2 regions of the Paenibacillus sp. Pae15 genome follow, and region 2 is predicted to be linked to the other one. Evidence: predicted binding sites of a transcription regulator. Region 2 holds the regulator's gene; the other holds the start of a gene.

Region 1 (15,013 bases), on a different contig from region 2:
GGAGCGACAGCCTCGGCATCGACTGCGATACGGGAGCGGTGAAGGATATGCTGGAGCAGGGTGTGATCGATCCGGCGGAAGTGAAGCTGCATGCGCTGCAGGCGGCAGGAGAAGTGGCGTCCGCTGTGCTGCGCATACACACCGTGATTAAAATGCGGGATCCGCGTACCGAAGAGTGAGTGCTGCCGTATGGTTGTGTTCACCGATGCAGAATGGTTACAATATATAAATAAAGATAAAGGTCGGCGTACCCTGAACTGCTCAAGCCACAGTTATAGTGGATGGCCGGGCTGATTCGGTCAAGGAGGTGACAGACATTGAACACGGAACAACAAGCGGACGGACGCCAAAAGGCAGGCGAACAGCCGGAGCAAGAGGCGAACGTTACATATGAAGCCGCAACTGATAATGAAACGAATGCTGCCGAGGCCGGAGACGAAAACCAACAGGCGCAGGCAGCAGATGCTTCCGAAGCCCAAGATGCTGTCAATCAGGAGCTTGAGGAGCTTAGGAAGCAGGTGGAAGACCATCAGCAGAGATTGTTAAGAGCTCAAGCCGATTTTGACAATTACAGACGGCGTACGATGAAAGAAAAGGAAGAATTTGCGAAGTACGCCTCTTTAAAGCTTATCGAGCAGCTGCTCCCGGTTGTCGACAATTTCGAACGGGCCCTCGCCGCAAGCAAAGATAACAAGGATTACGACGCTCTGGCCAAGGGCATCGAAATGATTTTCCGTCAATTGGACGGAGTGCTTGCAAACGAAGGCTTAAAGCCAATGGAAGCGGTGGGCACACCGTTTAATCCGGAATACCATCAGGCGATCATGCAGGTGGAATCGGAAGAACATGAGGAAGGCATTGTAGTGGAAGAGGTACAAAAGGGCTACATGCTTAAGGATAAAGTTCTGCGTCCGGCCATGGTCAAGGTGAGCTCATAAGTGCAGCATCATTGCAAACGAAACAAACGAAATTAAGGGAGGCAAATCCTTATGGGTAAAGTAATTGGTATCGACCTTGGGACAACAAACTCTTGCGTAGCCGTTATGGAAGGCGGCGAGGCGGTAGTTATCCCTAATGCGGAAGGAAACCGTACGACTCCTTCCGTAGTGGGCTTCAAAAAGGATGGAGAGCGCATCGTCGGCGAGACGGCAAAGCGTCAAGCGATCACGAATCCTGACCGTACGGTCATCTCCATCAAGCGTCACATGGGTACGAATCATAAAGTGAAAATCGACGATAAAGAATATTCGCCGCAAGAAATTTCGGCCATGATTCTTCAGAAGCTGAAAGCCGATGCGGAAGCGTACCTGGGCCAACCGGTAACGCAAGCCGTCATTACGGTTCCCGCTTATTTCAACGACAGCCAGCGTCAAGCGACGAAGGATGCCGGTAAAATCGCAGGTCTTGAAGTGCTCCGGATCGTTAACGAACCGACGGCGGCCGCTTTGGCCTACGGTCTTGAAAAGTCCGAGGACCAAACGATTCTGGTTTATGACCTTGGCGGCGGTACATTCGACGTCTCCATTCTGGAGCTTGGCGACGGCTTCTTCGAAGTGAAAGCAACCAGCGGTGACAACCGTTTGGGCGGAGACGATTTTGACCAAGTCATCATCGATTATCTCGTTTCCGAGTTCAAAAAAGAGCACGGCATCGATCTGAGCAAAGATAAAGCAGCGGTTCAACGTCTGAAGGATGCGGCAGAAAAAGCCAAGAAAGAGCTGTCCGGCGTCTTGACGACAACCATTTCCCTGCCGTTTATTACGGTCGTGGACGGCGTGCCGCAGCACTTGGAGGTTAACCTGACCCGTGCCAAGTTCGAAGAGCTTTCCGCTCCTTTGGTGGAAAGAACGATGGGTCCTACCCGCCAGGCCTTAAGCGATGCCGGACTTACTCCGGATCAAATCGATAAAGTGGTGCTGGTCGGCGGTTCTTCCCGGATTCCGGCTGTCCAGGAAGCTGTAAAACGCCTGATCGGCAAAGAGCCTCACAAAGGCGTAAACCCTGATGAAGTGGTGGCTCTCGGTGCTGCCGTTCAAGCGGGTGTTCTGACAGGGGACGTGAAAGACGTCGTATTGCTCGACGTAACGCCTCTTTCCCTGGGTATTGAAACCGCAGGCGGCGTGTTCACTAAGATGATCGAACGCAACACGACGATTCCGACAACGAAATCGCAAGTGTTCACGACTTATGCAGACAACCAGCCAAGCGTTGAAATTCACGTGCTTCAAGGTGAGCGTGCGATGGCTGCGGACAACAAAACGCTGGGCCGCTTCATTTTGGGAGACATTCCACCGGCGCCGCGCGGCGTTCCGCAAATCGAAGTTACCTTTGACATCGACGCCAACGGTATTGTTAACGTGTCTGCACTCGATAAAGGCACAGGAAAAAGCCAAAAAATCACGATTACTTCCTCCAGCGGTTTGTCTGACGAAGAAGTCGAGCGCATGATGAAGGAAGCTGAAGCTCACGCTGAAGAGGACCGCAAACGTAAAGAGCTCGTAGAAGCCCGCAACCAAGCGGATCAGCTCGTTTACTCCGTCGACAAGACGATCAAGGATTTGGGCGACAAGGTTGACCAAGCCGAAATCGATAAAGCTAATGAAGCGAAAGAAAAATTGAAAAAAGCTCTCGAAGGCAACAGCTTGGATGAGATCAAAGCAGCCAGCGAAGAGCTTACCCAAGTCGTTCAGCAGCTGTCCGTGAAGCTGTATGAGCAAGCTGCCCAGCAGGGCCAGGCAGGAGGAGCGGAGGATGCGCCGGGTGCCTCCAAGGGTAAAGACAACGTAGTGGATGCCGACTATGAAGTAGTCGACGACAAGAAGTAATAACCCGTTAGACACGCAGGGAGTCAAAGCCGGCATGACCGGCTTTGACTTTCCGTTTGTCGCCCGGGAGTAGGAGTGGAACGATGAGCAAACGCGATTACTATGAAGTGCTCGGGGTCGGTAAGGACGCTTCTCCGGAAGACATAAAAAAAGCTTACCGCAAGCTGGCGCGCCAATATCACCCGGATGTCAATAAGGCGCCAGACGCAGAAGCAAAGTTTAAAGAAGCGAAGGAAGCGTACGATGTTCTGAGCGACGAGCAAAAGAGAGCGCAGTACGACCGCTTTGGCCACGTCGATCCGAACCAGGGCATGGGCGGGGGCGGCTTCGGTCAGGATTTCGGCGGTTTCGGCGATATTTTCGATATGTTCTTCGGAGGCGGTCAGCGCCGAAATCCGAACGCTCCTCAACGGGGGAACGATCTGCAGTACACGCTAACCATCGAGTTTAAAGAAGCGGTATTCGGCAAAAAAACCGATATTCGTATTCCTCGGACCGAGACCTGCGACACTTGTGAAGGCAGCGGCGCAAAACCGGGAACCAAGCCGCAAACATGCGGTGTCTGCCATGGCTCCGGCCAGCAGGAAGTGGTGCAGAATACGGCGTTCGGCCGCATCGTTAACCGCCGCGTCTGCTCGGCCTGCCAAGGACAGGGTAAAATCATCAAGGACAAGTGCGGCACCTGTCATGGTTCGGGTAAGGTCAAGAAGCAGCGTACGATTAATCTGAACATTCCCGCCGGAGTGGACGACGGAGCGCAGCTTCGTGTCACCGGCGAAGGAGAAGCCGGAACGCGCGGGGGTCCTCCAGGGGATCTGTATGTCGTTATTCGGGTGAAGCCTCATGAATTTTTCGAGCGCGAGGGAGACGATATCTACTGCGAAGTGCCGCTGACATTCGCACAGGCGGCACTCGGGGATGAAATCGAAATTCCAACCTTAACCGAGAAGGTGAAGCTCAAAATTCCTGCCGGTACCCAAACGGATACGTATTTCCGTCTCAAAGGCAAAGGCGTTCCGCGACTTCGGGGCTATGGACAAGGCGATCAGCATGTCAAAGTCGTCGTGGTTACGCCGACGAATTTGACTGATGAACAAAAGGAACTGCTGCGCGAATTCTCCAAGCTTTCCGGTGAGAATACGAATGGACAGCAGCAGTCGTTATTCGAACGAATGAAAAAGGCTTTTTTAGGCGATTGATGAACACGGCAGGCTTTCCGCTGGAGCGGATTGCCTGCCGTGTTTTTTGTATATTTGAGCAGATTGGGGCTGAAACTAATTGCATTGTGAAAGCATAATCGACTATTGGACAGGAGGTTTATGGATATGAATGCAAAGAATAAGGCACATAATGAACTGCCTACAGCCAAAAACGAGGACGTTGAATTTTCGGGCGAGCTGGCCGATGGCGATGACCGGAAAGCCGCTCAGCGTGCCGAAGCCGCCGACGCCCGCCAGGAAAAGAACCAAAGGTAACGCGATGGCGGAGAAAAGCATACTTGCCTATTTTCACTCGCTGGAGGAAGCGGAAGGAGTCGCTTCCAAACTGAGAGCGCTGAGGGCCATCGACGTGTCCGTTGACCGTTTCGGCAAATATCCCGGAGACGGCGTTGATCACGTGATGAATCCGATCACAAGCGACTTTCCGGGGCTTGGCTACTTGACGCAAAGCGCCGATTTCGACAGCCGGGATGCGGCGGTGTTGGCTGCGGCGGACGTAGACGCCAGCGGCTTGGCAGGCGGGGCGGAATCGGACCTGACCGGCAGAGACGTTGTGTTGGCGGTTGTTGTGGACGAAAGCATATATGAACAGGCTCTCCGCGTCGTACATGAAGGTGGAGGCATTCCATAAATTTGAATGAATAGCTGGCACCCGTTCAGGATGCCAGCTATTCATTTTGGAATTCATAGGCCTTCTGAGGTAAATATGATTCTAGACCAGCCGGTTTGTTAACGATAAAGATAAAAATGATAAATTTGTAGACGTGTGATTACCGCATCTTCAAAACAATGAAAACAAATGATTTCAAGAGCGGCTGCCCCCCCCCATAACCATAACCTCTCTGTGCACGAAGTATAGGTTTTGATAAGGACCTGACCGGCAGACAGCATTTCTATTCTATGAAAAGTTTTACCCGTATGACGAATTGTTGTACAATAGGCGTAATGTGCTTTTTACCGAATGGAGGCTGGATAAGTTAATGCGATGGCATGAAGTAACGGTTCACACAACCGAAGAAGCGATCGAAATGATCTCGAATTTTATACATGAGCTGGGAGCCGGCGGGGTATCGATTGAAGAGTCGGGCACGCTTAACAAGCAGAGGGATACCTCGCTCGGACAATGGTACGAGCTTCCGCTGAACGATATACCCGAAGGGCGGGCTGTCATCAAGGGATATTTCTCCGAAGGTACCGATATGGAGGCTATTCTGCTTGAGCTGAAGCGTTCTGTGGAAACGCTGAGAGAGTACGATATAGATACGGGCGAACCTACATACGAGTTGAAGGAAGTCGACGATGAAGACTGGGCGAACGCATGGAAGCAGTATTTTAAGCCGCTTCGCATCACCGACCGTCTCACGATCAAGCCGACTTGGGAGGAGTATACTCCAGGACCTGACGAGCTGATTCTGGAGCTTGACCCTGGCATGGCGTTCGGTACGGGAACACATGCCACGACGGCGCTTTGCCTGAAGACACTGGAGAGAGTCATTCAAGGCGGAGAAGATGTGATTGACGTAGGGACGGGCTCCGGCGTTCTGGCGATTGCCGCGGCGAAGCTGGGAGCAGGCCGCGTGCTTGCGCTCGATCTGGATCCCGTCTCCGTGTCCAGCGCAACGGAGAACGCCAAGCTGAACGGCTTGGAACGGCAAATTACGGTGAAGCTGAGCGATCTGCTGCAGGTGATCAATGAGCACCGTGCCGCCGGAGCTTCCGAAGGTACGCTTGGAGTGAAGCTGCCCGTACAGGTCGTGGTGGCGAACATTTTGGCGGAAATTATTCTGATGTTTGTTGACGATGTGTATGAAGTGCTGGAATCGGGCGGAACCTACATCGTATCCGGGATTATCAAAGCAAAAAAGGCGTCCGTGGAAGAGGCGTTGACAGCTGCCGGATTCATCATAACGGAACGTCACGAGGAGCAGGATTGGGTCGTGCTCGTCGCCAGAAAGCCGTAGGTGAAAGAAGATGGACTGGAGTTCGTTTCTGGCATTCCCGGTCGAGCAGATGCCTTTCGTTTTTGTGATGCTGCTGATCGCTTTCACCGTGCATGAGTTTGCTCATGCTTATGTTGCCGACAAATTCGGAGACCCGACTCCCCGGACAATGGGGCGGTTAACGCTCAATCCGCGCGTGCATCTGGACTGGCTCGGCATGATCTTTTTTCTCATTATAGGGATTGGATGGGCCAAGCCCGTGCTCGTGAACCGGAGTCATTTTAAATATCCTAGAAGGATGGGCATTATCGTATCTTTCGCGGGGCCCTTCAGCAATCTGGCGCTTGGATTTATCAGCTTGATCATCCTGTACGCTTTGCACTATTTCAACCTGATGTCCGGGATGTCATCCGGCATCCATATGGCGGTCAATCTCTTTTTGACGCTGATGGTGACGCAGAACATCTTTTTGTTCATCCTGAATCTCATTCCTTTTCCGCCGCTGGACGGCTACCGCATTCTGGAAGACCTGCTGCCGCGCCGAATTTTGATGAAAGTGAAGCCGTATGAGCAGTGGCTGTTTTTTGCGATTCTGCTGATGTTTTTCATTGAACCGATTCGTGCGGTAACACTGGGACCCGTCTTTGCGCTGCGGGAACCCATTCTGGCATGGTTTCAAGCGATAGTCAGCCTATTGTTCGGAGGATAAATTTGTTGTCAGGTTCCTGCCTGAAATGGTAAAATACTGCGTTCTTGTTCGGAATACTGGTTTTTACGGTAAAAAAGGTGTATGATGAAGGTTGACCGTTTTTACTTTATGTATAAGCGGTCAGACTTATTTTCACGGAAGAGACGGTTTACCATGCAAAGATATTTCATTCAGCCGGAGCAGTTTACAGACGAAACCGCAACGATAGCCGGAGACGACGCACACCACTTAACCCGGGTGATGCGGGCGAAGCCGGGCGATACATGTATAGTGAGCGACGGCATAAGCCGGGAGGCCTTGGTCAGATTGCAAACGGTAGATCCTCGGCAGGTTGTTGCCGACGTGATCGAATGGCTGCCGATGGACAATGAGCCTGCCGTGGATGTTTGGGTGGCGCAAAGCCTGCCTAAAGGCGACAAGATGGAACTGGTTATTCAAAAGGGAACGGAAATCGGGGCGTCGCGTTTTATCCCTTTCGTGTCTGAGCGTACCGTAGTTCAATTGGACGGCAAAAAAGAAGGAAAGCGGCTGGAGCGGTGGCAGAAGATCGCCAAAGAAGCGGCGGAGCAGGCTCATCGCAATCGCGTGCCGCAAGTGGACCCGGTTGTATCCTGGAAGGAACTGCTGCGTCTGGCTCAAGAAGCCGATGCGGCTTGGATTTGCTATGAGAAGCAGAGCGTTCAGGAGCTTCGGGGACAGATCCGCAAGGCGATCTTGTCTCGCAAGAATGAAGGCCGCCGACAAAGGCTGCTGCTCATGATCGGGCCGGAAGGCGGGTTTACTGAACGGGAAGCGGCAGAGGCGGAAGCGGCTGGCTGCCGCGTCGTCAGTCTGGGCAAACGCATACTTAGAACGGAGACGGCCGCCATGGTCGGGCTCACGTGTATTTTATACGAATCCGGAGAGATGGGAGGAGAACAGTAACATGGCGACAGTCGCTTTTCACACGCTGGGCTGTAAAGTCAACTTTTATGATACGGAAGCGATCTGGCAGCTGTTTAAGCAGGAAGGATACGAACAGGTCGATTTTGAATCGACGGCGGACGTATATGTCATTAACAGTTGTACAGTGACAAATACAGGGGATAAAAAAAGCCGGCAAATGATCCGGCGCGCGATCCGCAGAAATCCGGAGGCGATTATAGCGGTAACGGGCTGCTACGCCCAAACGTCGCCCGCCGAAATCATGGCGATTCCGGGAGTCGATCTGGTGATCGGGACGCAGGACCGCGACAAAATTATGCCTTATATAAAACAATTGGAGCAAGAACGCAAACCGATTAACGCCGTGCGCAACATTATGAAAACCCGCACCTTCGAGGAACTCGACGTGCCGGATTTTGCCGACCGCACACGCGCTTTTCTTAAAATTCAAGAGGGCTGCAACAACTTTTGCACCTTCTGTATTATTCCGTGGTCGCGCGGTCTGATGCGCAGCCGCGATCCTCAAAGCGTGCTGAAGCAGGCCCGCATGCTGGTGGATGCCGGGTACCAGGAAATCGTGCTGACGGGCATTCATACCGGCGGCTACGGAGAGGATATGGAGGACTACAGCTTGGCCAAGCTGCTATGGGATTTGGATAAGGTGGAGGGTTTGAAGCGGATCCGCATCAGCTCCATCGAGGCGAGCCAAATTACCGATGAAGTGCTGGAGGTCCTGCAAAAATCGGACAAAATGTGCCGTCACCTGCACATTCCGCTGCAGGCCGGAGATAATGACGTGCTGGCGCGGATGCGCAGAAAATATACGACGGAGCAGTTCGCACAAAAAATCGAGCACATTCACCGCATCATGCCGGGTGTAGCGATTACGACGGACGTGATTGTAGGCTTTCCGGGAGAAACGGAAGAGATGTTCCGCAATGGATACCGGTTCATGGAGCAGATGAAGTTCTCGGAGATGCACGTATTTCCGTACTCCAAACGGACCGGTACGCCGGCCGCCCGTATGGAGGATCAAGTGGACGAGGAAATTAAAAACGCCCGGGTACATGAGCTCATCGATTTGTCGGAGCGGATGCAGCTTGATTACGCCAAACAGTTTGTGGGTCAAGTGCTGGAGGTTATTCCCGAGCGCGACTACAAAGGACAGCCGGGCAGCGGTCTGATCATGGGCTATTCGGACAATTATCTTCAGCTTGTGTTTGAAGGCAGCGAGGATTGGATCGGTCAGATATGCCATGTGAAGGTGACCGAGGCCGGGGTGAATGAGTGCCGCGGCGAAATCGTCCGCGTGCCGGAGATCGTGTCTGTGAATCCGTCCCCAAGGAAAACGGCCGGCACAAGCAGTGTCGATGCCATTCCTGGTCAAGCGGCAAAAGCTATCGTATAGATTGGGAAAGGAGAGGATTTCGTTGGGCAGCATGTTCCGATGAAATCCTTTCGATTTCTTTATATTCAGAAAGGATGAGGTCCAATGAAGGAAATTTCGGCTGGAGGCGTCGTGTACCGCAAGGTCGGGGATCGCCTGCAGGTGCAAATGATTCAAGACCGCTATGGTAAAATTACGCTGCCTAAAGGGAAAATGGAGCCCGGAGAGACGATCGAACAAACCGCGCTGCGCGAGATTGCGGAGGAAACGGGGATCGTCGGGAAGATTGTGCAGCCGCTGGAGAAGATCACTTATCAATTTACATTGTCCGGCGTAGGCGTTGTGGACAAGGAGGTACATTATTATTTGGTAGAGGCGACGGGCGGAACGCTGAAGGCTCAAGTAGAGGAAATTCTCGGAGTGGAGTGGCTCGATCCGCTTGAGGCTTGGCAGCAGCAGATCCAATCGGGATACGGAAATAACGATTCGGTTCTCAAAAAAGCGCTGGAAGCGCTTGGATACGAGGTGAGCTGAATGAACGGATTTCAGGTAAAGGAACTGCCTTCATACATTGATCATACGCTGCTGAGGGCCGATGCGGACCGTGAGGCGATTCAAAAGCTCTGCGAAGAGGCCAGGCAGTACGGATTTTACAGTGTATGTGTGAATGGCGCCTGGGTTCCGTTATGCCGGGAGCTACTGCAGGATTCGGGCGTAAAAATCAGCGTAGTATGCGGGTTTCCTTTAGGTGCCGGCGACAGCTCGGTAAAAGCGTTTGAAGCGGCTGCAGCCGTGGATCAGGGAGCCGATGAAATCGATATGGTACTGCAAATCGGGAAGCTGATTCAGGGCGATTACGACGCCGTCCGCGACGATATACGTGCCGTCGTGCAGGCTGTAAAGGGACAAGCGATCGTTAAAGTCATTCTCGAGACGGGCGTCCTGACCGATGGGCAAAAAACGGCTGCCTGTCGTCTGTCCGAAGAAGCGGGAGCCCATTATGTCAAAACGTCAACGGGATTCGGTAAAGGGGGAGCTACGGTGGAGGATGTGGCACTTCTGCGCCGCAGTGTCTCTTCTTCCATCGGTGTAAAAGCATCCGGGGGCATCCGTGACCTGGAGACGGCGGTCAAGATGATTGAAGCCGGAGCGACCCGGCTTGGGACAAGCTCAGGAGTCGCATTGATGTCGGGGCTTGCGGGCTCGTCGTTGTATTAATCCTTTGGAGGCTTAAGGCTATGGCAATGATTTATTTGCAGAAAAAAAGGAAACAGCGGCTCGAGGAGGGGCATCCTTGGGTATTCCGCTCGGAAATCGAACGGGTAGAAGGAGAAATCGTCCCGGGCCGACTTGCTCGGATACATACGCATACCGGCCAGTTCCTCGCGGCCGGCTACTACAATCCGGCGTCGCAGATTGCGGTCCGGGTTGTTTCTTATGAACCGTTGGAGGAAATGAACCGGGATTTCTTTATTCGCCGCCTGCAGCAGTGTAAGGACCATCGCGAGCGGTTTCTTCCGGATGCTAGAAGCTTTCGCCTGGTCTATGGAGAAGCCGACCTGCTGCCGGGATTGATCGTTGATAAATTCGAGGACGTGCTGGTTGTCCAGATCCTTACGCTGGGGATGGAAGAGGCCAAAGAGGCCTTACTCGACGCTTTAATCGAAGTGATGCGTCCGGCAGGCATCTATGAGCGCAGCGATGTGCCGGTGCGGGAGCTGGAAGGTCTCACGCAGCGCAAAGGGCTCCTTTATGGCGAATGCCCGCGATATGTGACCATACGGGAGAATGGGTTGCTGCTGGAGGTCGATATCGAGCAAGGCCAGAAGACGGGATATTTCTTCGATCAGCGGGAAAACCGGGCGGCCCTGGCTCCGCTGATGAAAAACTGGGGCAAACGAAGCGGTATTGAGCTGAGGGAGAAGGTGCTCGATGACGGAACGGTGAAGCGGGTTCCCGTGAACAAAAGCGGAGCCGAGGTGACCTTTCCTTACTGGGACGGCGCTACGGTGCTGGAGTGTTTCTCGCATACGGGCAGCTTCACGCTGCATGCATGCGCGTACGGGGCGAAGAAGGTGACCTGCCTGGATATATCAGAGCATGCGGTGGAGACGGCCAAGCGAAATGTCGAACTGAACGGGTTCGAAGACCGGGTAGAGTTTGTGGTGGCCGATGCGTTCGATTATTTGCGCGAGCAATCCCGCGGTCTGGATCTCCGCCGGGAACGGGCTCAGGCGGACCGGCGGAAGGTGGATACCTCCGTCCCTTTGGCGAATAAAGGAAGAACGTGGGACGTCGTCATTTTGGATCCCCCGGCTTTCGCCAAATCGCGAAGCGCTGTGGAAGGAGCGGTCAGAGGCTACAAGGACATCAATCTGCACGGAATGAAATTGGTCAATGAGGGCGGTTATTTGGTGACGGCTAGCTGTTCTTACCATATGAGGCCGGAGCTGTTTCTGGAGACGGTTCACGCTGCGGCAGTGGATGCAGGCAAAACGCTCCGCTTGATCGAATTCCGCAGCGCCGGAAAGGATCATCCCCGAATTTTGGGAGTGGAAGAAGGAAATTATTTAAAATTTGCTATATTTGAAGTGCGCGGCAGGCGATAACCGAAAAAGCTTTGCAGCGCTGAGATACCGTTTAAGAGGAGAGGTGTCGTTAAATTGGGGAACATGCGTTTGAATGAAGCGATTCGGGGACGGCGCAGTATCGGACGGGTGAAGCAGGAGCCGATCACCCGCGAACACATAGAAGAGGTGCTGGAGGCGGGAAACTGGGCGCCAAGCCATCACGGTACCGAACCGTGGCGTTTCTTCGTCATGACGGGCAAAGGTCGGCAAGCGCTGGCGGATGCTTATGCCGATATTGCTTCAGAAGCAGCTCCACAGCTTACGGGGGAGGAGCTTGAAGCGATGCGGGCGAAGCAGGCGGCCAAAGCGTTTCGCGCACCGGTTGTGATCGCTGTGGCGGTTTCGCCGTCGGATCGAAAGGGAGTGATCCGGATCGAAGAGTTTGCCGCAGCGCACGCCGCTGTGCAAAATATGCTGTTGACGGCGCATGCATTGGGCCTTGGAGCGATTTGGCGCTCCGGCGAACCGATGTACCACCCGCGGATGAAGCAGGCTTTTCAGCTGACCGAGAAGGAAGAAATGGTCGGGCTGCTGTATATGGGGATTCCGGATATGCCGCATCCGGAAGGCAAACGGAAACCGGCAGCGGATAAAACGGTTTGGATGACGGATTGACGTTCAGCAGATGCAAATGGATAACAGAAGGGCGATATCCGATACGGATACCGTCTTTTTGGCGTAAGGGGGCTCATTTTAACACAAAAAACCCTGTTCATTCCATAGGGGGAACGAACAGGGCTTCAACCTGCACAACCGGAATCCATCATTTTACACCTCTTTATACTGCATCGAACGAAGGACGGAACATGCTCTTATTCGATGTCGTTATATCCGTATTTTGCCAACAATTGATAAGACTCTTCTCTTACTTCCAAGAAATAATCGATAAACGAATTTAAAAATGTAATCATTGAAAATGACCTCCTCTTTTTATTTGCGGGCTTTTTCATCGTGGTATGCTGTGTTATGCCGGTCTTACAAACGGTAGTTTTTGGCTTTGCCGTAGCTTTATTATCGCTCCGGCCGATGCCTTTTGACAAAGTCGATATCTTTTCATGAAAGCGGCAATCATTGCCAATGAAAACCAATGAAAACGTAAATCATAGACCATGCTCTTACGATTTCGGGGTTTTACGCAGGATTTCATTGCCAATCGAAAATAAACCAGGAGGATTGGATGACCGCAGGTTCAAAAAATGCTCACATCAAGAACGTTTGTTCCTGTTTTTGAAAATATGTTATAATGACCAAAACCTCCCTTTTCCCAACACATGAGGATTTTGGTAGAATAATAGAGTTGAGGTAAATCCTACGCAACGGAGGAAGCGATCATGGCGTTTCGTTTTGTGCTTGGCCGTGCCGGGAGCGGAAAAACGACGTTTTGTCTGAACGAAATCAAACAAAAGCTCATGGAGAAGCCGGAGGGGCGTCCGCTGATTTGGCTTGTGCCGGAGCAGGCGACGTTTCAGGCGGAGTATGCGCTTGTATCCGCGCCTGAACTGGGGGGAACGCTGCGGGCGCAGGTTCTCAGCTTTCGCCGTCTGGCCTGGCGGGTTATGCAGGAGGTTGGGGGGACGGCCCGTCTTCCGATCGATGAAACCGGGAAGAAGCTGTTGCTTCACCGGATTATACATAGGAATAAAGAGCGTCTGCGCCGATTTCAAGCGTCTGCGGATCAAATGGGTTTCTTGGACCGTTTTAATCAGCTGTTCAGCGAATTTAAACGATACTGTATCACATCCGAAGGGCTTAGCGGATTTTATTCGGAGCGTTTCGGATCCCAGAGCGGCCCAAGCGGTTCATTGGAGGACAAGCTGCACGATCTGCAGTTGATTTATGCCGAATTCCAGACTGAACTGTCGAAGCTTTACCTGGACGGAGAAGATTATTTGACTCTGCTTGCCAGGCAGCTTGGCGAATCGGATTACGTTCATGGCGCCGAATGCTGGGTGGACGGATTTCACGGGTTTACGCCGCAGGAATTCGCGGTGCTGGAGCAGCTTGCCCGGCATGCGGGGAATGTGACGCTTACGTTGTGCCTTCCCCGGCCATATGTGAATGGGGAAGGTCTGCATGAGCTTGATTTGTTCCACCCGACGGCACGCACGATGCTGGAGCTGCAGGAGCGGCTGCGGCAGCAGGCTATCCATGTAACGGATCATATTGTGCTGCCTGATTCCCCTCCCGCCCGCTTTCGGCATAATCCGATGCTTGCTTATCTCGAAGCGCATTGGGGGGACGGAGTCAAGAGGCCGTTTCCCGAACCCGCGGAGGTCCGCAAAGGAACGGGTTCGTCCGTCCGTATCTCCGCAGCGGTCAGCCGCAGGGCGGAGGTAGAGGGGGTGGCCCGGGATATTGTAAAGCTTGTGCGGGACGAAGGCTTGCGTTGGCGCGATATATCCGTTTCCGTCCGCAGTGTTGAAGCCTATGGTGATTTACTGGCCGGAACGTTCCGCGATTACGGTATCCCGCATTTCTTCGATCAGAAGCGTTCGGTGCTGCATCATCCGCTGGTGGAACTGATTCGCTCGGCGCTGGAGACGGTACTCACCCATTGGAAATACGATGCCGTGTTTCGATGCGTCAAAACCGGACTGCTCCTGCCCTTTGCGGAAGATAAGGAACTGCAGGGAGACCGCATACGGATCGACCGTCTTGCCATGGACCAGTTGGAAAACTATGTGCTGGCCTTTGGTATTCAAGGCTCCAAATGGACGGATCCGAAGGATTGGACTTATTCCTATAGAACGAGCCTGGAGCAGGATGATGCGGAGGCCGGTGACGCGGACGAGGCTTTTTTAACGAAAATCAATGCTTGCCGTCGGGCGGTAGCAGGGCCGCTTGGCGAACTGCAAAAGAAGCTGCGGGAGAAAACCGCGGTACAAGACCGCGTTCAAGCGGTATACGAGCTCCTCATCGGACTCCGGGTGCCGGATCGCCTGGAAGCATGGAGCCAGAGCTCGCTTCATTTGGGCGAGCCGGAGAAAGCGCGGGAGCATGCGCAGGTATGGGAGCGGGTTATGGATATGTTCGATCAGTTGATCGAGCTGATGGGGGAGCAGTCCGTATCTCTGGAGTTGTTTGCCGAATTGATCCAAACGGGATTGGAAAGCATCAAGCTCGGGCTTGTTCCCCCGACGCTTGATCAGGTATTGATCGGATCGATGGACAGAACCCGCTCCGGCCGGGTGAAGCACATGTTTGTACTCGGTGTGAACGAAGGCGTTATGCCGGCCAAAATAACCGAAAGCGGCGTGCTGACGGAAGTGGAGCGGGAACGGCTCGGCGCAGCCGGTCTTCAGACTGCCGAAGGCAGCCGCAGACGGCTGCTGGATGAATCGTTCCTGATCTATTGTGCATTCTGCACGCCGTCCGACG
Region 2 (15,013 bases):
GGTATTGGAGCCGAGAATATCCGTCGTCAGCTTATCCCCGATCATCACACCTTCATCCGCTTGAATCCCTAACAAACCCATTGCGTGTTCAAAGATCGCAGCCGCCGGCTTCCCTTGACCGAAATCTCCGGAGATGACGATATGATCAAAATACGGAGCAAGCTCAGGAACGCCTGCCAGCTTTTCCTGTTGCAAATCGGGCGAACCGTTCGTCAAAAGGAGCAGCTGGTACCGGCCCTTCAGCTGCTCCAGCACCTCGAATGTTTCCTCATAGACGATAGGGCGATTTCTTCGTTCTACGGGAAACAGCTCTCCAAGTTTATAGCCAAGCTCCTTGTCTTCAATGCCTACCGCTTTCAACCCGCGTGTCCAAGACTCGGTACGGTATTGGGGAGCCAGCGCTTGAAGCTTGCGAAATTCTTCTTGTTTCCCTTGGGTAAAATGCGCCCAGAGTCCTTCAAACGGGTTAATTCCGATCATTTTTGTGAACGGGAACGTCTCGTACGATTCATATAAAGCGCGGGCTTCACGTCGTACGGCTTCCTCCAACTGATCCGGATCCACTTGATAATGTTTAGCCGCTTCAGCACAGGTTGCTTGAAAAGCTTCTTTCACACTGCGGTCGTCCCACAGCAGCGTATCATCCAAATCAAAAAGTACTGCTTTGATCGCCATAAAAAGTGTTCCTCTTTCCAGATGTTAATCTTGTATTAACGTTACGTTGTATTTTTCAGCATACTCCTGAAGCTTGATTCTGGCGGAATCGATCGGAAACATATGATAGATCTTGGTGAAAACCCACCGTTTTCCTTTTGCCTTAAAGTTAATGACTATCGCGTCTTTGCTTATGGTAATATCCTTGATTTGGTCCGCGTCATAAAAACGGTCCCCACCAAATCGGCGGGAAGATAAGGTTTTTTTATCGATTTTCAAAAAAGGGCGCCGAATCCAATAAATCAGTAACGCCAGAAATATATAGCTTGCTCCTGTAATCCAATACAGCTGTTCTTGCCCGGGTTGATTCCGAAACACGATAAAGCAAAAAACACCGGTAGCCACGAGCAGCATCGGCAAAAACCAGCTCCGGCCTTTGAATATGACCGAACCGTCGGCATTTACTCCCGATATCTCACCTTTTCCGCTCTTCCTCCGCTGCATATTAGAAATTTTCGTATTTTTACGAACCATACGTTCCCACTTACGTGACATGATGAGTGCCCCTTATATCGTCATTTACACCTTGCGCGAAAATTTATCAATAAATCGGGTTGGATATTCGTATTCCAGAGCGCTTACATCATCCAGACGCTGCCACAAGGAGTCGTCCAGCTTCCAATCCACCGCTCCCATGTTTTCCTCGAATTGTTCCAATGTCCGCGCGCCAAAAATAGGAGAAGTGATGCCCGGTTTATGAATCAACCAGTTCAATGCCACCTGAGCCGGGGTCTTGTCCGTCTCATGGGCAACCGAAATCAATTCATCCAGAATGCGGAAGTTTTTCTCCGTATTGCGAATTTCCCAACGGCTTTCTCCCGTTTTAGACGCCAAACGCCCTTCCGTCGGTTCCTGTCCACGAACATATCTTCCTGTCAAGAAGCCGCCGCCAAGAGGAGCCCAAGGGATCACACCAACGTTTTCCTCCAAACAAAGAGGCAAAACCTCACGATCCATTGTACGGCATACTAAACTGTACTGCGGTTGAATGGAGATAAAACGGGCATAACGATTAAAGTCACTGATGCTTAATGATTTCATCAGCTGATAGGCCAAAAAGTTGGAGCAGCCGATATACCGTACTTTGCCTGAAGTAACCAGATCATCCAAAGTTCTCAATGTTTCTTCTATGGGCGTAATTTGATCCCATACATGCATTTGATATAAATCGATATAATCAGTGCCTAATCGACGAAGACTGGCTTCCACACCGTCGAGAATATGTTTTCGGGATAAACCGACGTGATTGACATTATTACCTGTAGGAAAGCGTACCTTGGTCGCCAAGATCACATCGGAACGACGCTCCCGAATCGCTTTTCCCACGATCTCTTCGGAAACACCGGAGACATACACATCCGCCGTATCAATAAAGTTTCCTCCGCGATCCAAAAAACGATGAACCATTTCAATCGAGTCTTGTTCGTTTGTCGTATTTCCGAATGTCATTGTTCCTAAACAAAGCTCGGAAACGGCAATTCCGCTTTTGCCCAAAACACGATAATTCATCCCTTAACCCCCCTTCTTACTTCTTCTCTTCCTGATCAACAAACTTGATGTTATCCAGTTGACCACGCAAGGAGGTTTTAAAAGAATCGATATACTTCCTTCTTAATCCATTGCGTTCATCCAGTTCGGCATCGGTTAGCCCTTCCGATTTCGCTTTGCGGGCCAATTCGTTAATTCGCCGCACCAATGCATCATGATTCGATTCACTCATGCCGATCCTCCCGGTAATGTCATTTCAAATTATACTTTGACATTACCGAATCTGATTGTCAAGAGAAGCAATACGGCACATGCGCAGCGATTAGGGAAGCAACAATTTTTGTCCTACTTGCAAATGGGAATTCTTAAGATGGTTGATCCCTTTGATCTGATGTATATATTCCCTTATATCCTGTCCTTGGTCCGCATATTGAGAGGCAATGCTCCAAAGCGTGTCCCCCGATTCAACCTCCACGTAAGAATATATCTGAGGCTGCGAGGATGCCGCATGAACATCTTGGTCAAAAAAGAAGCTGAACATCGTAGAGATAAAGAACACTGCACAAAAAAGCAAGGCACCCAAAACGGCAGCGTGAACATATGTTCCCTTATTATTATCATTATGCTTGGTTAGCATTACCTGGCGGGAATGATAGTTATGTATAAGCCGAGAATTTTGAATCATCATGATCGACCTCCAAACATTTGTTCTGTTTTTAATCTATCAGGAACATTTGTTTGTGTCAACCATTTATTCGAACTTATGTTTGTACGAACTCCGGTTCTATGTTATACTTCTAAGTAATGATTACCAAAAATGGAGTGATGATCTTGAGCAAAATTTCCAATCGGCAGCAGGCGATTCTAGACTTTATCAAGAATGAGGTCAGAGAAAAAGGCTATCCCCCTTCAGTAAGAGAGATCGGAGAGGCTGTGGGACTGGCATCCAGTTCCACAGTTCACGGGCACTTGGAACGTTTGGAAAAGAAAGGAATGATTCGCAGAGACCCGACGAAGCCGAGAGCTATTGAAATATTGGACGGAAGCTCGGCGGACGGCGCATTCTCCGTATCGGTTGCCAGAGTGCCTTTGATCGGGCGCGTTACCGCCGGCGTACCTATTACCGCGACGGAGAACATCGAGGATTACTTCCCGCTGCCCAGCCATTATGTAAAAAATGATAACGTCTTTATGCTAAGCGTAATCGGAGAAAGTATGATCGAGGCCGGTATTCATAACGGGGATTATGTTATCGTACGCCAGCAGCAAACCGCCAATAACGGAGATATTGTCGTTGCCATGACCGAAGACGATGAAGCGACAGTGAAAACCTTTTATAAGGAAAAGGATCATATTCGACTGCAGCCTGAGAACCCGACGATGGAGCCGCTGAGACTCAAGAACGTCACGATCTTGGGCAAAGTCATTGGTGTATTCAGAAATATTCAATAATTTTTTCCCTTTCACCGCCGATTCCGCCGGTTGAAAGGGATTTTTTATATCAACGCATTTATGGCGAGTCTTTGGAAAGCGAGGAAGGATTTTACCGCTGAAATCCACTTTTTATGAGCCCAGTGCACCGCAGGAAATCTTGTTGAGCGTTTGCAAGCATATGATCTGCGTAAAATAAGCCTGTTCCGGCGTTATGCGGATAAGCGGCTTGTTTAGGCTTGTTTATATATGATGCTCAATTAGAAAAACCAAAAATCTACGTCGTCACCATAGCTCCACCGTTGACATGAACAACCTCACCGGTCACATAGCTGGAATCATCTGATGCCAGAAACACGTAAGCCGGAGCCAGCTCGAACGGCTGCCCTGCACGCTTCATCGGAGTATCCAGGCCGAAGCGCGATACTTCATACGCCGAATAGCTGGAGACGATCAGCGGAGTCCAGATTGGCCCCGGAGCGACGGCATTGACCCGAATTCCCCGTTTCACCAAGGATAGAGCCAGCGAACGCGTGAACGAGACGACGGCTCCTTTTGTGGAAGAATAATCGATCAGCTCGGGTGCACCTCTATATGCGGTGATCGAGGCCGTATTCACAATCGCGCTTCCCGGCTTCAGATAGGGAAGCGCGGCTTTCGTCATATAGAACATCGGGTAAATGTTCGTGCTGTACGTATTGTGCAGCTGTTCGGCGGAAATGTCGGACACGCTTTCCTGCGGAAACTGAACGGCCTGATTCAAAATCAAGATATCGATTTTTCCAAAGGTGCGGAGCGTTTGATATACCGCTTCCCGGCACACCGTTTCCATCCTCAGGTCGCCGGGTATGAGCAAGCATGCTCTGCCGAGCTGCTCGATGCGCTGTTTTGTTTCGTATGCGTCCCGATGCTCATATAAATACGGGATGGCTATATCGGCTCCTTCCTTGGCAAAGGCGACGGCGACCGCCCGACCGATGCCGCTGTCACCGCCGGTAACGATTGCAACCTTGCCGCGCAGCTTGCCGCTGCCGACGTAGTGCGGGTTTTCAAAAATCGGACGGGGCGTCATTTTGTACTCCAGTCCGGGCTGCACCGGCTGATGTTGAGGCGGGAATGCAACCGGCTCCTCGGTACATTTCGTTTCTTTTCCATAATAGGGATAAACGGGTATCATATTGACCTCCTGAACTTCTTATTCAGATGGCCTATTGTATTCCAGCAGGATCGTAACTGTGCAGCCTGGCTGGAACTTGCGTCCACTCCGCTAAGGGAAAAAGCGATGGCCGCGCCTATGGAGCCTCATTCTACTTACAGAGGTCAGCCAAAAAAACGAATAATGCCCACAAAAAGAAAAATCCCTTAACGCTTAAAGCGCCAAGGGATTCCCCGATTAATAAAGCGTCAAATATTGATCCCGCTCCCATTGATGAACCTGAGTGCGGTAAATGTCCCACTCGATCTCTTTCAGCTCTATGAAGTGTGCAAGTGCGTGATCGCCGAGCGCGTCGCAAATGACATCGTCGCGGAGCAGCTCGTCCAACGCCTGCTTCAAATCAAGCGGAAGACTTGGAATGCCTTGCTCTTCCCGCTCTTCTTCACTCATCACATAAATGTTGCGGTCCGTTGGAGGCGGCAGTTGCATTTTGTTCCGGATGCCATCGAGACCGGCCTTCAGCATGACCGCCAGAGCCAGGTAAGGATTCGCCGCCGGATCCGGATTCCGCACTTCCACGCGTGTGCTGACGCCACGGGATGCAGGAATACGAATCATCGGGCTGCGGTTGCTTGCAGACCAAGCCACATAACAAGGCGCCTCATAACCTGGTACAAGCCGCTTGTAGGAGTTGACCGTCGGATTGGTTATTGCGGCAAAAGCGCGGGCATGCCGCAGTATGCCGGCCATGTATTGTCTGGCTGTCTCGCTTAAGCCCAGCTTATCGCTCTCATCATAGAACACATTCTCTTTGCCGTTGAACAATGATTGATGGCAATGCATTCCGGAACCGTTCACTCCGACCAAAGGTTTCGGCATAAACGTGGCGTGCAGACCGTGCTGTCTGGCAATGGTTTTGACGACCAGCTTGAAGGTCTGAATTTGATCCGCGGCTTTAATCGCGTCCGCATATTTAAAATCGATCTCATGCTGACCCGGAGCCACTTCGTGGTGAGATGCTTCAATTTCGAATCCCATTTCTTCCAGCGTAAGTACAATTTCACGACGGCAGTTCTCGCCAAGGTCGGTTGGTGCCAAGTCAAAGTAGCCGCCCTGGTCGTTTAATTCTGTCGTCGGATTGCCCTTCTCGTCGGTTTTGAACAAGAAAAACTCAGGCTCAGGCCCGACGTTCATTGCGGTGAAGCCCATTTCTTCGGCTTCTCTCAATACGGATTTCAGAATACCGCGCGGGTCGCCCGGGAACGGACGGCCATCCGGCAAATACACGTCGCATATTAAGCGGGCAACACGGTCTTCCGTTACCCAAGGGAACACGACCCAAGTATTCAGATCGGGGTATAAGTACATATCCGATTCTTCAATGCGCACATAACCTTCAATCGAGGAACCGTCGAACATCATTTTGTTATCGAGGGCTTTCTCCAGTTGACTTACAGGAATTTCCACATTTTTGATGGTTCCAAGCAAATCTGTGAACTGAAGTCGAATGAACCTTACGTTTTGTTCCTTGGCGATGCGCAGAATATCTTCTTTGGTGAAATTCTTATCTGTCACTGTGAAATCTCCTCCTTAAACTAAGTGGCAAAATTAACGGAGCATGCCCGGTACGCTTGAAAACGGTACCGGACATGCTCCGGTCAAAGCCTACTTTCTGAAAAAACGGGATAATTCTCCCTGGATCAAGGACACTTGATTAGGACGCCGGCCTCCACCCAAGAGCTGTTGTTTCAGTATCCGGTGAAGCTGCGTGTCGCTCAGCTCTCTACGCTTGACTTCCGTCTGCTCATTGAGTATGGTAGCATCCTCGGAATCCTTATCAACCGGCAGCAGCACCTGCTTGATCCCGGCGATGTTAACGCCTTTCTCGATCAAATCCTTGATCTCGAGGAGACGTTCTACATCATTAAACGAATACAACCTTTGGTTTCCTCCGGTCCGGGCCGGGATGACGAGCTCATGCTGCTCGTAGTACCGGATTTGTCTGGCGGTCAAATCGGTCAGCTTCATTACGATGCCGATCGGAAAGAGCGCCATATTTCTGCGGATTTCATCAGTCATGACCATCACTCCTAAGCTACTCTGGAACCTTACCTCTATTGTAACCTTACCGGAAAACATATGTCAAGCTGTGTTAGGTTTATGCCATATGTTATTTTTGATTACAGCGGCTAACTTCCTATAGCAATAAGTCCTGCTCCTGAGCAGCAGCCGTCAGAGCTTGTCCGCGGCTTTGGCAAGTGAAATAGCTGGCCGAGCTGCGGGAATTAAGCGAGCAGTCCCCGGTCGATCATGTTTTGAATGGCCGTCAGCACACCCATCTTGCAATGGGAGTAGGTTAATCCTCCCTGCATATAAGCGATATAGGGCTCCCTGATCGGAGCGTCGGCAGACAGCTCCAGGCTTCCGCCCTGGATAAAGGTACCTGCAGCCATAATGACGGGATGCTCGTAGCCGGGCATGTCCCATGGTTCCGGCACGACGTGAGCGTCAACCGCGGCGGCTTGCTGAATCCCTTGTACAAAAGCGATTAAATGCTCGGCGCCCGTGAATTGAATCGCTTGGATAAGATCGGTGCGAGGGTCGCTCCAATGCGGGCTTGTCGTAAATCCGAGCTGCTCGAACACCGCGGCGGCGAACACCGAGCCTTTCACGGCTTGTCCAACCAGATGAGGAGCCAGAAACAAGCCTTGATAGATGGATCTTGTCGTACCGAGCATAGCCCCGACTTCCCCCCCGATCCCCGGAGCGGTTAATCGATACGAAGCCAGCTCTACATACTTGGCTTTGCCCGCGATATATCCCCCGGTCTCCGCCAAGGCTCCTCCCGGATTTTTAATCAGCGAGCCCGCCATCAGATCGGCACCGACCTCGGTCGGCTCGACCAGCTCTGTGAACTCACCGTAGCAGTTATCGACAAAGACGATGATATCGGGACGGATTTCCTTGACAAAACGAACCATCTCGGCAATCCGGGAAACGGTGAAAGACGGCCGCCAGGCATAGCCGCGCGACCGCTGGATTCCGACCACCTTGGTGCTCGGGCCGATCCGGCGGGCAATTTCGGCATAATCGGGCGATCCGTCCTCGAGCAATCCCACCTCGCCATACGAAATTCCCCAATCCTGCAAAGATCCGTTTCCGTCACCCGGCTTCCCAATGACCTTATGCAGCGTATCATAAGGTCTTCCGGTGATCATGAGCAGCTCGTCACCCGGCCGGAGCACGCCGAACAATGCCGTGCCGATCGTATGGGTTCCCGATACGAAATGGGGACGGACCAGGGCCGCTTCCGCCCCGAACACATCGGCATATACGAGATCCAGCACTTCACGGCCGCGGTCGTTATACCCATAGCCCGTAGAAGCGGCAAAATGATAATCGCTCACTTTGTGCTTTTGAAAAGCGCGAATGACCTTCCATTGATTCCGGTCGACCACACGGTCAATATCTTTCAGCTTCTCCTCGATTTTTTGCTCAGCTTGCTCCATCAAACGGAGCACTCGATCCGTAAACATACCCTAGACGTCTCTCCCTTGTTCTCCCTCAGCAGGCCGGACTGCATCGTAGGCAGCCAGCATATAACCGATTTTATCGAATGCCTTGTGATTTACTCTTACCTTAAACAGCATATCGCTGCCGTCAACCTCATTCTCAAGCACCTCGCCAATGCGGTAGACCAGCGAGATCATATCCCCTTTGTCCGCCGGAATCCGGAAGGAACGGCTGCCGCCCGTCATACGGACTTCAATCCGCTCTTTGAGCCGAAGTAAATCTTCCTCCCGAAAAGCGGATATTTTCAGGAATTCCCCTTCCGTCGTCAGCATATCGGCCTGCTCCGGCGGGCAAAGATCGATTTTGTTGAATACCGTTATCCGATCTTTCCCGTGGGCGCCCAGTTCTTCAAGCACTTGGTCGACCACCTGCATCTGGGCTGCCATCATCTTGGAAGAGCTGTCCACAATATGCAAAATCAAATCGGCTTCGCAGACTTCTTCCAATGTGGCCCGAAAAGCAGCTACCAAATCATGCGGCAGGTTCTGAATGAAGCCTACCGTATCCGTAACCACGATCTCCAATCCGTTTGGCAGCTTCAGCGAACGCGACGTCGGATCAAGCGTGGCAAACAGCTGGTTCTCGACATATACATCCGCATGGGTCAGCTGCCTCAATAATGTCGATTTACCCGCGTTCGTATAGCCTACCAGCGCGGCTTGATACACACCGGACTTCTTGCGTCTTTCCCGGTGCAGACTCCGATGCCGGACAACCTCCTGCAGCTGCCGCTTCAGCTCGCTGATCCGGTTGCGGATATGACGGCGGTCTGTCTCGAGCTTCGTTTCCCCGGGACCGCGCGTTCCGATACCTCCACCGAGCCGGGACAGATTTTTGCCCTGACCGTACAGCCGCGGCAGCAGATAGGTCAGCTGGGCCAGCTCCACCTGAATAATCCCCTCCCGCGTTTTTGCGCGCTGCGCGAAAATATCCAATATGAGCTGTGTCCGGTCGATGATTTTGACATCCAGAAATTGCTCCAGATTCCGCACCTGAGCTCCCGAGAGCTCCTGATCGAAAATGGCGGTATTCGCCCCGGTTTCCTCGATCATGGCTTTGAGCTCCTCGGCCTTGCCCCTGCCGATAAACCATTTGGAATCGGCATATTCCTTATTTTGCGTAAGCGAGCCGAGCACTTGTACCTTTGCCGTCTCCGCCAGACTGGCGAGCTCGGAAAGCGAAAATTCCGGATCATAGGCTTCCCGCATTTTTTGCTCAGCGGTAACGAGACTGACCAGGATGGCCTTTTCCTGTGCGTTCGGCATCACTTCGTAAGATGTTTTTTTCATATATGTTTATACTTCTCCTTTTTATAATCTCCACTGCTTCGCACTGAAGCAAGAAACAGGAATAAGGAACGTTCACGTTCATTGTAAACGTCCCTTCGCCGAATTACAATTCAATGATGAATTTATAATGATTCTTTCCGGACTGAAAGCGTTACAAACCCTCTTGATGACTCCTAACCGTATTGTTATAAGCCGATTTGTTTTTTTCTAAACGGATTCGTCAGCTGATCTTCATAGAGATTAAAATCCTGCGGGAGCAAATTCATTAAATCCTGTTTGTTCGGCTTCTGGGCTTTGCTTAACAACCGAACCGCCTGATACCGTATGGCTTTCTCAATCAAATTTCTGACATATCTCGCGTTGCTGAAATGCAGCTCTGTCAGCTTTTGAATATAAAGATGCTCTTTTATTTTTTTTATCGTCTCGGGCATTAACACATATTCGCGTTCGGAAGCCATTTTCTCCGATATCTTGATCAGCTGATCCACTTGATAATCAGGAAAATCAACTTGAATGGGAAATCGTGACGGCAGCCCGGGGTTCGTTTGCAGGAAATGATCGATCTCATCAGGGTACCCGGCCAGGATCAGGATAAAGTCGTTCTTGTGATCCTCCATGGCCTTGACGAGGCAGTCAATGCTTTCCTTGCCAAAATCCTTCTCTCCGCCCCGCGCCAGGCTGTAGGCCTCATCAATAAACAGAATCCCGCCCAGCGCCTTTTTGACCATTTCACGGGTTTTTAGCGCCGTATGGCCTATGTACTCTCCAACAAGGTCTGCACGCTCCACCTCGATCAGATGCCCTTTGGACAAGACGCCCATCGATTTAAACAGCTTGGCAACGATTCGGGCCACTGTCGTTTTGCCTGTCCCCGGGTTTCCTTTGAAAATCATGTGGTACACATGAGACCCCGCATGCAGGCCGGCTTCCGTTCGAAATTGCTTGATTTGAAGCACCGCATATATTTGGAAAATCAGTTCCTTAACATCTTCAAGACCAATCATGCCGTCAAGCTCTTTAAAAATGTCCGAAAATGTTTCGAGATGCGCAGGTATGGTTTTCCCGTTAATTTCGATCATCTGCGCTGCAGGCGGTTCCTGGTTGTTGAAGACAACATTAATTTGACGGTCCCTTTTGGTTATTTTACGCGTGTCCTCCTCCATCGCTCTCACCTCTTCACTCATTTTATGCATCAAGCCGCTGTGATCATGTTTTAAACTTTTGGCGCTTGTACTAAGGCTTCCTATTTTTGAATAGGGGATGAGACAATAATCGACACATCCTTCTGTTTACTCACGTGACTTTTGTATAATAAAATTGAACTGACGAACTTATGGGCGGGGACGATCACGATGGACCGAAAAGAGCTGGAGATTGAAGACATTGTTGAACAGCGGGGTATCAGTTTGGGAATGTTCAAGGAATGGAATAAGGAAAGCATCAATAACGAACCAGAAAGCTTATTTATAAACGCGAGCTGATAATCAATGAGGCGGCCCCTAGGGACCGCCCTTTTTTTCGTAAGGCATCAACCTCACTTTGAGATGATGATGGAGAACAGTTTATAATATACCAAGTTTGGCTGCAGCCTTTTGTCATATTCGGATCTGATTCAGTTTACGGTCCAGCACATAAATGTTTCCGTTCAGATCAGAGTAAAGCCTGCCGTTCAGGTCGCTCTATTTCTCGACTTTGCCGTCCGTTTCAATGCGGTATATACCGTGAGCCCCATTTTCTTGATCCCGAGAAAACCGGTTATACGTTCCGATCACCAAGCTCCCATCCTTTTCAGCACTGACCACCTGAATATCGTGAGTATTCAATTGATCATTGATGACGTGACAGTACCCTTGGCTTTGGTCAAAGTCAATTCGCCCGCAAGATCCGCGTTTCTTACAGTGACCTCTTCCGGTGCGGTACGGATCACCCAAGAGGCCCCATCCTGATTTTTTTAGCGCTTCACCGGATCGTATCCACCGGCTCATCGATACGCCATCCTTTGCCTTCGACATAGCGCAATTTAATTGTTTTTTCTTCAAATTCATCAAAGAGCGGTACTTGGAAACGGAAGGATCTCGTTCCTTTGCCGTCTTGGATTAATGTCGCCTTGGCATCTGCCCAGCCCGTCATACTTCCGCCGTCAGCCTCAGGTTGGGCCAATTTCCCTTCAATTTCCACAATAGAGCCGTTCTCCGTCTGCTTTTTCCAATAAGCCTCCGCCTGTTCAGGCGTATAGATCTCTTCGATATAGGAGATGAATTTGTCCTTCGTATCTAAATCGCTGCCCATCCAACGGTAAGGATGTTCTTTCCCCGGAACGGAAAAGGACTCGCTGATGTGTTGTCCGTCGCCGCCCAGCAGAACAGCTGCAATACTTAGAATAAACCCGGTGGCCATGAAAGCAGCGAAGACATCCAGCTTCTTCTTGTGTTTAAGCAGATGAACCAGGGTATCGATCAGTGGAATTAATGTAGCGATGGACAGAGCCGCTACTTCCGACATATGATTCTCCAGGACTTTGAAGACCCATACCGGCAACCCGACATTGATGAATAAAGAAATGAATATCCCTCGTATCACCCTTTTCCGATCCATCTATTACAACCCTCTCTCATTCGTATACAAGCCGTGAAAACCAAAAGGAATGTGATGAGGAACCTCAGCCCGTCCTACCTCCTCCAAGTTGCGGGCATTACATACTAACAAATAGGACCTTCCTTTCAAGCCGTCCAAAACTACGGAAGCAAGAGGCCGTCATCCTCCGCTGTTGCTCCGGGAGAAGGAACAAATCCCGGTTCACCCGGATAACTGCCTTCTTTATGCCAAATCCAGGATTCACCTGTATGCGTATCGATTTTGATCAATTGGTTGCTTACGTTTTCCGGACGAAGCTGACTTGTGCTGATTCCATAGGCATAACGATATTCCCGTCCGTTAAAGCGTTGATAAGGAATAGCCGGAAGCTCTATCGTTTCGGGAGACAATATCTCAATCCGCGCATTAGATGTACCAGGAAGCAGAGTGAATCGTTTGAACTTGGGATGGGACTGCGCCGATTTCTCTCCCATCATTTGATCAATAAACAAATTGTTCACTGCAGCGGCGTTTTCCGACATACAAACATCCACAATAATATCGGAACCCTTCTCATATGCATTAATCTCGTGGTAACCAAAACCCGCATCGCCTTCCACCATTTCTTGCTCCAATGTTGTTAGGCCCATGTGAAATGTTTGCATAACTTCCTCCTATTGCTCGCTTTTTTTAAGCGTACCAACCATGAAACGGAACATATCCTGCAGCTTCGCAGCCTGACGATCCGGATTTTTGTCCAGCAGCTGGTTTATGCGTAATCCATAGGACAAGGTGACAAACATGGAAGCAAAGGATTTGGCATCTACATCAGCCGGTATGGCGCCGTGCTCTTGCCCAACCTTGATCCATGCTCAGACAACAACAAAGAATTTTGATGTACTTCTTCCAAAATCGCTACCGTTTTCATATTATGTCTTTGGCTTAATAAATAAATAAAAATGAGATTACTTACTTCTCTCTCAGCAAACGAGGATACAAGAGCTTGAACAGGCTTCCGGACATCCTTGTCCTTTGATTGATTAACCTTCATGGAAGCTATGATTTAATTCCTCCATATAGCCTAATAGAATTTTCCCGAACAGCTCATCCTTGCTTTTCACATAATGGTATATTGCTCCTTTAGACAAGCCGGTTCTTTCCATAATGTCCTGCAGAGTCGTTTGTTGACATCCCTTTTCTTTAATCAGCTGCTCGGTCGTCGATAAAATAAATTGAAATGTATTTTGATCCATTTGATCCTCCTCTAATTCCAAAAAAACCGACCGTAGGTCTGTATTTTTATGATACATACCGTCAGTCGGTTTGTTTTCACTTTTTTGAAGAGCCCTCTTCATCGGATTTGCATTACGCCAGGCTAACGATTAGTTCACGCAGGGGAAGTTCTTCCATGGAACTCAAACGCTGATCATACTCCCCGAACTGAAGTTTGGCGGTAACGCTGTTCGGTACAATCACGCACCACATGCCAGCACGCTTGGCCGCAAGCGCTCCGTTAGGCGAATCCTCGAACGCTACGGCCGCCTCAGGACGTACGCCAAGCCCCTCCAACGTCTTCCTGTACAGCTCAGGGTCCGGTTTGACCTTGGTCACATCATCGGACGTACGAATGCAATCAAACCACGGAAGGAGACCGAAACGCTCCAAATAACCGGTAACCCATGCTCGCGATGAGCTTGAGGCCAGGCCGACGCGCAGACCCAGTTCTTTCGCTTCCTGCAAATAGGCGCGAACGCCCGGACGTACGTCCGCATGCCGCATTTTCTCCTCATAGGTCATCTTGTGCCTTTGACGTGCTGCCTCCCTATCCCATGCCCGGCCTATTCGCGCTTCTAAATCATCATAAGGATTAAAGGCTTCCGGTCCGGTTCCGATGCATTGCCCCCAAATGTCAAGAGTCAGTTCACAGCCGTGCTGCCGGTACATCTCTTGAAACGATTCAAACTCCGGCGTCTCCGTATCCACAATCAGCCCGTCGAAATCAAACACCACCGCTTGGATCACGTTCGTCATCTCCCTTCATTCCTTGTAAACTATCGTACTATGTCCGGAGTTCCTTGGATAGCATATTTTTACTTCTAACAAAAAAGCGCCTGCCTTCCGGGGCAAGCGCAGCACGCAGCCATCAGGACTCCGCCGCCAGCGTCAGCTTCTTCTTATACACCCATTTGGATAACGAAATGCTGAATTCATAAAGCAGCAGCAGCGGGATAATTACCAGAATATCGGATATGAAATCCGGCGGCGTGACCGTAATGGAAACGACAACCAAAACAAAATAGGCAACTTTTCTCGCTTTCGCCAGCTTAACAGGATTAATCAGCCCGATTTTCGTCAAAAACATCACAATCGCCGGCATTTCAAACAGCAGCCCAAACGGTAAAGTAAGGTTCAGCATAAAACGGAAATATTTGTCCGCCGTATACATCATCAGTACTTGATCCTGGGCCATTTCCTTCATAAAGGAGAGCACCATCGGAAATAAAACAAAATAACCGAAAGAGATCCCTGCAGCAAACAGAACGGCAAGAGCGGGAATGAAAGCGAGCGCCGCCCTTCTCTCATCGGGCTTTAACGCCGGTTTGACAAAGCCCCATGTCTGGATGCCTGCAACAGGTATGGTCACCGCAATCGCAAACACGCCGGAGATCATCAGATACACCCACAGCAAATCGGTCGGACCCAGTACGGTAAGCCTGCCTTCCATGTCGCGAACCAGCCAGGCATATATTGGTTTGGCATATAAAAAGGCGGCGGCAAGCGCAACCAG

The links. Region 2 encodes LexA, which represses DNA repair genes until DNA is damaged. Its sites were predicted from a motif close to CGAACATATGTTCG; they were not measured.
Region 1: addB (helicase-exonuclease AddAB subunit AddB) is a predicted target of LexA. The motif match lies at 12,844-12,857, and genes of this name have one in related genera.

Annotation. Positions count from the first base shown of each region.
Region 1 covers NZ_JALJRM010000003.1:7,722-22,734, reverse strand. Annotated here, with positions in the region: gene NR121_RS03150 (TCP-1/cpn60 chaperonin family protein) at 1-179, shown strand, start outside; gene grpE (nucleotide exchange factor GrpE) at 318-938, shown strand; gene dnaK (molecular chaperone DnaK) at 990-2,825, shown strand; gene dnaJ (molecular chaperone DnaJ) at 2,909-4,024, shown strand; gene NR121_RS03130 (YfhD family protein) at 4,151-4,300, shown strand; gene NR121_RS03125 (hypothetical protein) at 4,230-4,676, shown strand; gene prmA (50S ribosomal protein L11 methyltransferase) at 5,026-6,006, shown strand; gene NR121_RS03115 (site-2 protease family protein) at 6,017-6,694, shown strand; gene NR121_RS03110 (16S rRNA (uracil(1498)-N(3))-methyltransferase) at 6,848-7,618, shown strand; gene mtaB (tRNA (N(6)-L-threonylcarbamoyladenosine(37)-C(2))-methylthiotransferase MtaB) at 7,620-9,026, shown strand; gene NR121_RS03100 (NUDIX hydrolase) at 9,111-9,539, shown strand; gene deoC (deoxyribose-phosphate aldolase) at 9,540-10,223, shown strand; gene NR121_RS03090 (class I SAM-dependent rRNA methyltransferase) at 10,244-11,614, shown strand; gene NR121_RS03085 (nitroreductase family protein) at 11,678-12,250, shown strand; gene addB (helicase-exonuclease AddAB subunit AddB) at 12,967-15,013, shown strand, end outside.
Region 2 covers NZ_JALJRM010000036.1:1,193-16,205, forward strand. Annotated here, with positions in the region: gene NR121_RS22190 (HAD family hydrolase) at 1-675, opposite strand, end outside; gene NR121_RS22195 (hypothetical protein) at 700-1,209, opposite strand; gene NR121_RS22200 (aldo/keto reductase) at 1,234-2,223, opposite strand; gene NR121_RS22205 (DUF896 domain-containing protein) at 2,240-2,434, opposite strand; gene yneA (cell division suppressor protein YneA) at 2,525-2,890, opposite strand; gene lexA (transcriptional repressor LexA) at 3,034-3,654, shown strand; gene NR121_RS22220 (SDR family oxidoreductase) at 3,911-4,810, opposite strand; gene glnA (type I glutamate--ammonia ligase) at 5,027-6,364, opposite strand; gene NR121_RS22230 (MerR family transcriptional regulator) at 6,455-6,868, opposite strand; gene NR121_RS22235 (methionine gamma-lyase family protein) at 7,075-8,325, opposite strand; gene hflX (GTPase HflX) at 8,329-9,651, opposite strand; gene NR121_RS22245 (AAA family ATPase) at 9,837-10,814, opposite strand; gene NR121_RS22250 (hypothetical protein) at 11,004-11,132, shown strand; gene NR121_RS22255 (hypothetical protein) at 11,331-11,636, opposite strand; gene NR121_RS22260 (DL-endopeptidase inhibitor IseA family protein) at 11,611-12,246, opposite strand; partial or broken gene NR121_RS22265 (carotenoid oxygenase family protein) at 12,250-12,890, opposite strand; gene NR121_RS22270 (TetR/AcrR family transcriptional regulator) at 13,266-13,478, opposite strand; gene NR121_RS22275 (HAD family hydrolase) at 13,591-14,247, opposite strand; gene tatC (twin-arginine translocase subunit TatC) at 14,369-15,013, opposite strand, start outside.